Regions from separate parts of the Leptospira meyeri genome, predicted to be linked through region 2. Evidence: riboswitches for the same ligand, from Rfam matches in the RefSeq annotation. Region 2 holds a riboswitch; the other holds the start of a gene.
The links. Region 2 has a riboswitch for cobalamin ahead of CLV96_RS13990 (hypothetical protein). Riboswitches for the same ligand answer to the same signal wherever they lie in the genome.
Positions count from the first base shown of each region.

Region 1 (3,423 bases), 210 kb from region 2:
CCCGTGCATATTTTAATTTCGCAAGTAACAACCGAGAATTACACAAGGTAATGTTTGTTACCGACTACGGCGGAGTACATAGAAAAGCATTTCCTCAATTGCCAAAAAGTTATCGTTTCTTTTTAGAAACTGTTCGCATCGGATTTGAATCCGGCGAAATTCCTTACCCAAAAAATGAATACCCTGCCATTGCACGAATGATGTGGAGTTGGATGTATGGAGTAATTGTTTTGGATATGACTGGAATGCTTCGGAAAAGAAAAGGTTCAGGAAATCCCATTGAAGAAGGGATTTCCTATTTTCAAAAACTTTTGAGTAAAAAAGAAATCTAACCCACTGGAGATATTTCCAACCCATCGTTTTCATCATCTAACATTTCTTCGGTTGTTTCTGAAACTGAAACGGATGTTCCTTTATCTTTCAAACGAATGAGTTCACTTCGGATGTAGCTGATGGTTTCGGGTGCATCATTTACTTCCCAAATTGGATTTCCAACGGACAATCGAATGGGTTTATTTAAATTGTAAGCATCAAGATACAACGGAATGATTGGTAAATTGTATCGTTTACTTAAAACGACCATACCTGGATATAATTTTCGACTTTTTCGAAATCCACGGTACCAAGTGCCTTCGGGAAAAATACCAATCCCTAAATTGCCACGCCCTATCCTACGTTTAAAGTCTTTGATCGTTGTTGGATCAGACTCACTTCGGTTGAGTGGAATCAGATCAATTGACTTTACAATTCCTTTTACCATTTGTTCTTTTCTGTGTAACCATTTTCTTTTTTTTCCCTTGTTGGAAACTCCAGAATCATAACTAGTGAGTGCGGTAGTATAAATTCCATACCGTTTGAGAACCCCTCGAATCACAAAGGCATCATAAGGCATAGTAATCGCTTTTAAAAACTTATTTCTTGGTTTGATATGATTTGAAATCAAAATGGCAGATTTTCCATTTAACTTGCGTAAGATATGGTCGTTTTGAATTTCAACTTTTTTGTGTCCGTACTTCAAACGCATTGGTTTCACCACAATCTACATCAGCACAAATCCAATTGATCTTCCTACATAATAGAACATAACTTTTCCTCTTATATAGTCAGTGCCTAAAAATCCAAATTGGTTGCAAAAGTTTACTCAAGATTTTAGCTACAATTTCAAGTCATTTCTGTTTCAAATTAACCTTTCCCGCAGTATAATGTGGGCTTTAAAAATTTGACAATTCCCCCTTTCACAAAATTCTGGGAAATACCTTCAGGGAGGAAACAGGTGAGATTCCTGTGCTGACCCGCAACTGTAATCCAAATCAAAGTTTGGTGAGCCAGATCTTCCCCGTAAAGTTTACCTCGTGGCCAGGGGACTTTACACACTGATTCCAAATGTCTCCCATTTGGATAAGGGGCCCCGAAGGCATCGGGGCACCCGAAACAATCACAAACAATATTTGTATTTTAAGTTCCTATACTTAAAAGTTAACTACAGTTTGTTTATTTTTGGCCGGAGTTCCCCAAATTTTAAATCATTAGGAGACTTCTATGAAAAGAACTTTCAAAACCACAGCCCTATCCTTGATCCTTCTCGCACAACTAGTCGCATGCCAAACAGAAAAACAAGTTTCTGAATCAGATGCAAATAACAAACTTTTAGTTGGACTACTTGCAGGTAGCGCCGTCTCTACGTCTTTTTTATTGGAATACAACGGACAGTGGAACGCTGGTTATACGTATAATGCCAGCGGACAAATGACAGGAACTCCGAACGGACGACTCATCATCGCCACAAATCCGGATGGATCAGGAAGTATCATTTCTGGATTCAATTCCAATGCAAACTACTTTGGTGGTGGAGATACAACCTACCGAATCATTTCCTTTGATAAGGCAACTCGTAGACTTTATTACCAAAACACACCTGGTGGAAATAATTTTGCAAACTCAACTTTTGGAAGAATCGATTATACTCCAGTCACAACATCAGGTTGCGAACTTGGTGCCTCAAAATGTTTTTATTTTTGTGAAGCCGTTTCTGGAAAAGCAACACTTGCAGAAGTACAGGCAAGTACTGTCACAAGCAATTCTACCAATTATGCAACCAACGGATGTGGTGGATTTACTTTCAGTAGAGCTCTTTCACGAACTGAAAACTCAACTTGGACTGGACTTTAAAAAATAGTTTCTAAAACTGGGAGATGTGATGCAAAAAAATTTAAACACAAAAACGTTATGTCTAATGTTCTTTGTGATTTTTGTATCCATCTCCTTTTGCAAACCATCACCTTCGGCAACAGCGGAAGAGAACCTAGTAGCCTTATTGCCTTTGCTTAACGCAGCAAGCAGCGCGAGTTCTTGTCCAAAATCCCCTCTTCCCTCGGATATATATCTTGCTACAACGGTTGTCAGTGCAAGTGCCAATGTCTCTGGGTTTTCCGACTCAAACAAAGCAATCAATGGAGTCTGTGGTGCCGGCGAACTTGTGGGATCTCTGGATGTTTATGCATTAGACATCACAGGACCAGGTGCCTCCATCGTTCTTAGTTGGGGAGGAAAAACGGTAAAGAATGTATTTGGTGACGACTTTATTGTTTATGACAATAGCTTTCGTATTTCCGATGAAACCAATACCTATGCAATGGACCCATCTGTGATTCAGGTTTCGATTGATGGAGCGAATTACTGTGGATTTAACCCTAGTTATTCGGGAGCAAATGTCAACTTAATGGACAGTTGGACAAAATTCGGTGGACTCCGACCTGTTTACTTCAATATGACAACTAAACCATATTCCAATGAAGATTTATTCATTAATACAGGTGGATTGTTTTTGTTAGGTGGTGGAGACGGTTTCGATTTAGACCAACTTGACCCAGCAGATCCTAATGATATCAATTGTAATGCCGCACTCGTCACCAATATCCAAACGAATGGATTTAAATTTATTAAAATTACATCTGCAAGTTATGTGGATAATCCAGGAAATCCTGGAAACAAATTCCCTTGGCCTCCAGGTAGTTATAATGGAAGCGATATTGATGGTGTGGTGGCCCGAGATATTCAGTAATTCTATGGTCACTTGATTAGATCCATAACACCTTCGAAGTTCTCCTAAAAAAAACAGAAAAAAACGATACGTATTTCAGTTGACCGATCTTTAAAAAAAGGTTCTTTTTTTAAAACCACTTCGGGCGCGTATCTATTTTTAGCAAAAACCTATACGCACATGAGATGTCTCCATACGGCAAACGGACTCATCTCAAACGGGGCTAGAGGGTCTTGTACAATCGTGTGAAATTCGTGGCCAATTTAGAGACACATATCTACCAAAAATAAAGGGAGGCAAATTTGAATCAAAAGACACCCACCATTATCGGAGATTATCACACCATTCCAGAAAATTTGCCTGCCGATGGCCAACTTCGATTG
Region 1 covers NZ_SORO01000001.1:2,777,126-2,780,548, reverse strand. The annotation lists gene CLV96_RS13130 (TetR/AcrR family transcriptional regulator) at 1-332, shown strand, start outside; gene CLV96_RS13125 (lysophospholipid acyltransferase family protein) at 329-1,024, opposite strand; cobalamin riboswitch at 1,230-1,355, shown strand; gene CLV96_RS13120 (hypothetical protein) at 1,540-2,169, shown strand; gene CLV96_RS13115 (LIC_13355 family lipoprotein) at 2,198-3,061, shown strand; gene CLV96_RS13110 (slr1658 superfamily regulator) at 3,343-3,423, shown strand, end outside.
Region 1: another riboswitch for cobalamin. It lies ahead of CLV96_RS13120 (hypothetical protein); the one in region 2 lies ahead of CLV96_RS13990 (hypothetical protein).

Region 2 (3,423 bases):
AGAAGATATGGTAAATACAATCAATACTCTTTCTGGTAGTGCACAAGAACTGGCAAATAATTCTGAAGACTTAAACCAAGTTAGCCAAAAAATTGGAGAAATCGCAGGAACCATTGCGATTGTCACAAATTCCTTCCGGACTCACTAACAAAAATTAAACGAATGTCTCAAAAGGATAAGACTCTCGGTTAAAGTTTTTAGAAATTCAGAAAAAGAACCAAAAAATAGAATTGATCGATTAGGCATGGGTTCCCTGTTTGGTTCCTATGTCCTTATCCCCTTCTCAAAACCATAGAAAACAAATCAGAGACAAATCGAATTTCTTAATTTTTTTTATATTACATATAACTTTAATTAGCTGTAAATTCCAATTACAAACCAACTCGCAAAAAGACTCAATTATAAACTTATTCCTTATCGACTTACTCTCAAATCAGTTGAGTGCCACAGAGTTACAAGGGGTTGTTAGAAAGAAAATTGGTACACTTCCTAATTTCATCCCTGGTTCAGAATCTGATTCAATGGAAAAAATTGCCTTGGGGAACAAATTATTTAGAGATAATAAACTTTCCTCTAACCATGTTCAGTCCTGTCTCACTTGTCATCCGTTAGACGGGAATGCAGCCGGAATGGATCGACAATCTACTTCAAGAGGAACATTCGGCCAAATTGGAAAAAGGAATACTCCGACCATTCTTAATGTTGGTTTTTTACCTTTCCTTTTTTGGGATGGAAGACGGGATACATTATACAACCAAGCTATTGATCCATTTATTAATCCATTGGAAATGTCTTTACCTTCCGATACAGAATTGCTGACACGAATCCAAAACGACCCAAGCTATACTTCTTTTTTTGCAAATGCTTTTCCGGAATCTCCAAGTCCGAGCATTCATTCCATTCGTCTTGCCTTGGTTGCTTTTGAAAGATCTCTTGTTTCAAAATCTCGATTCGATGATTTCGTTGAATCCAATGTACGGGCACTTGAAAACTATGAAATAGAGGGACTAAGAATATTTTTAGATGTTGGATGTAACAACTGTCATACCAAAAATCTACTGGGGGGATCCCAATTTTCAAAGTTAGATTCAAAGTATTCTTACAACCCGAATGATTTTGGTAGGTCAGAGTTTACCGGAAACCCTGCGGATGATTTTTACTTTAAAGTTCCTCCGTTACGTAATGTTGCACTGACTCCGCCCTATTTTCATGATGGAAGCGTTCCTTCATTGAAAGAGGCAGTAAGGCGAATGAATCAGTACAATCTGAACCGTACAATCAATGATTCAGAAATTGAATTGATCGTTTCATTCCTGAAGTCTCTATCAGACAAAACAAAGATAAACTAATTGAATTGACAAATAATATCGTGTTTGGAACTCTGGCATTACCTTCAGGGAGGAAACAGGTGAAATTCCTGTGCTGACCCGCAACTGTGATGCACCAAATATAGTATAAGCTGTATTAGGTGATAAGCCAGATCTTCCCCGCAATGTTTTCTCGTGGATTGGGAACTTTGCACACTTACGGTATTTGTATCAACATATACTGTAAAGGGGCCCCGAAGGTAAACTCGGGGCACCCGTATGGAAAAAACACTACTTACATATCTATTTATAGATTTTAAGATTTCTCGTCTTCTGACTTGGATAAACCTATTTCCTGTCCGTGTTCCCCTAAATTCAAACCAAGATTTAGGAGAATCTAAATGAAAATTTCACTTAAGCTAACAATCATAATGTTGTTTGTACTCTTTGCCACAGCATGTGCAGATAGTGGCAAAGTAGATAAATCGGAAGCAGACAATAATCTAGTATTAGGTCTATTGAAAACAGCAGAGGCATCTGCCAAAGAAGCAGGCCAAATTGAAATTAGAGGAACATACTTTCAAGCTAGCTGTTCTGCTGGAACATGTAACACTCCAGGTTCCAACACAGTTTCAATTCAATCCAATTTCGGAACCACTACGGGATATCTATACGTTGATTATGTAAATGGAGCAGGAACTTCAACCTATCGAGTCAACGCTGAAATCGTGGAATTTAACAACACAGAACGAGTGCTTTATTACAAACCAAAAAACAGTGCCAATATTTCGGCTTTAATATGGACTATCACTTCTGAAAATGAAATTTTAATTTGTGATGTATTTAACGGCAAACCGTCGTTAACTGAAACTAAAACAGACCTAGCCTCAAGAAAAGCATCTGGAACAGTTCATACAACAAATCCCAAAGCAGCAGGCTGCAATGGATCATTTGCCTTTAATTTCTTAACTAGAACTTTTTAAATTCAAAAATTTTGCCTTTATTCATTTGGATAAAGGCAAAGAGGAGACGATTCATGGGTCAGTTTCAAATTAAATCAATAATATCTTTGTTATTTATCACTTTGGCTTTTTCACAATGCTCTGAGAAAGAAAATAATAATGAGCTCATACTAACATTACTAGCACTACCACTAACAAACTCTTCATCAGTGGGTCCGTGCCCACCAACAACTCTTCCAACAACGATCCCCATTGCAAATACTGTAGTCGCAGCCAATTCCACAGTGAGTGGATTTAACGTTTCATCTAAAGCAACCAATGGTATTTGTGGTGGGGGGGAATTTTCCGGATCTTTGGATGTTTATGCATTAAATTTAACAGGTGCTGGGGCAACGATTATTCTATCTTGGGCAGGAAAGACGGTTAAAAATGTTACTGGAATTGATTTTATAGTGTATGAAAATCCCTTTAGAGTTTCAGAAACTAGCGATCGTTATGCGTTTGATCCAATGGTAGTTCAAGTTTCTTTCGATGGAACAAACTATTGTGGATTTGATTTGAGTGGTTTCAATCCTTCAGTGGCAGATAGTAATAAAATCTCTTCTTGGCCGGGATTTGGTGGTCTAAGACCTGTTATTTATAATATGGCAACAAAGCCATTTACCTTAGATGAATTATTTACCTCTTCAGGCAGTGGTTTTTTAGTCGGAGGTGGTGATGGATTCAATCTTGATGATTTAATCGTCGGTGGACCCGGTGCCAATTGTGATATGACAGCTCGTTCAAATATCCAAACCAATGGATTTAAATTTATTAAAATGATTTCTGCCTCAGCAGTTACAAATCCAAATACAGGATCTGGTTATGTATACCCACATTCTTATAACAACGGGTCGGATATTGATGGAGTGGTTGCTAAGTATATTGAATGAATCCAACTCTCACTACATTAGAATTTATGCTAATTTGTAAGTAAGAGTTGGATGTGTATCGAAGAACCAGTGATTGAGTCGTTATTTCTTTCTACGACTCGACTTTCTCTCGGATCCACCACCGGAGCTAGTAGTGGAAGATACTTGAGGTTTGGTTTTGTTAGATTTAACTTCATTTCCAAACATATCTACCTCGGCTCTTTGCTCCTCACCAATTTTTTT
Region 2 covers NZ_SORO01000001.1:2,985,233-2,988,655, reverse strand. The annotation lists gene CLV96_RS14000 (methyl-accepting chemotaxis protein) at 1-148, shown strand, start outside; gene CLV96_RS13995 (cytochrome-c peroxidase) at 267-1,349, shown strand; cobalamin riboswitch at 1,358-1,504, shown strand; gene CLV96_RS13990 (hypothetical protein) at 1,709-2,290, shown strand; gene CLV96_RS13985 (LIC_13355 family lipoprotein) at 2,344-3,201, shown strand; gene secA (preprotein translocase subunit SecA) at 3,283-3,423, opposite strand, start outside.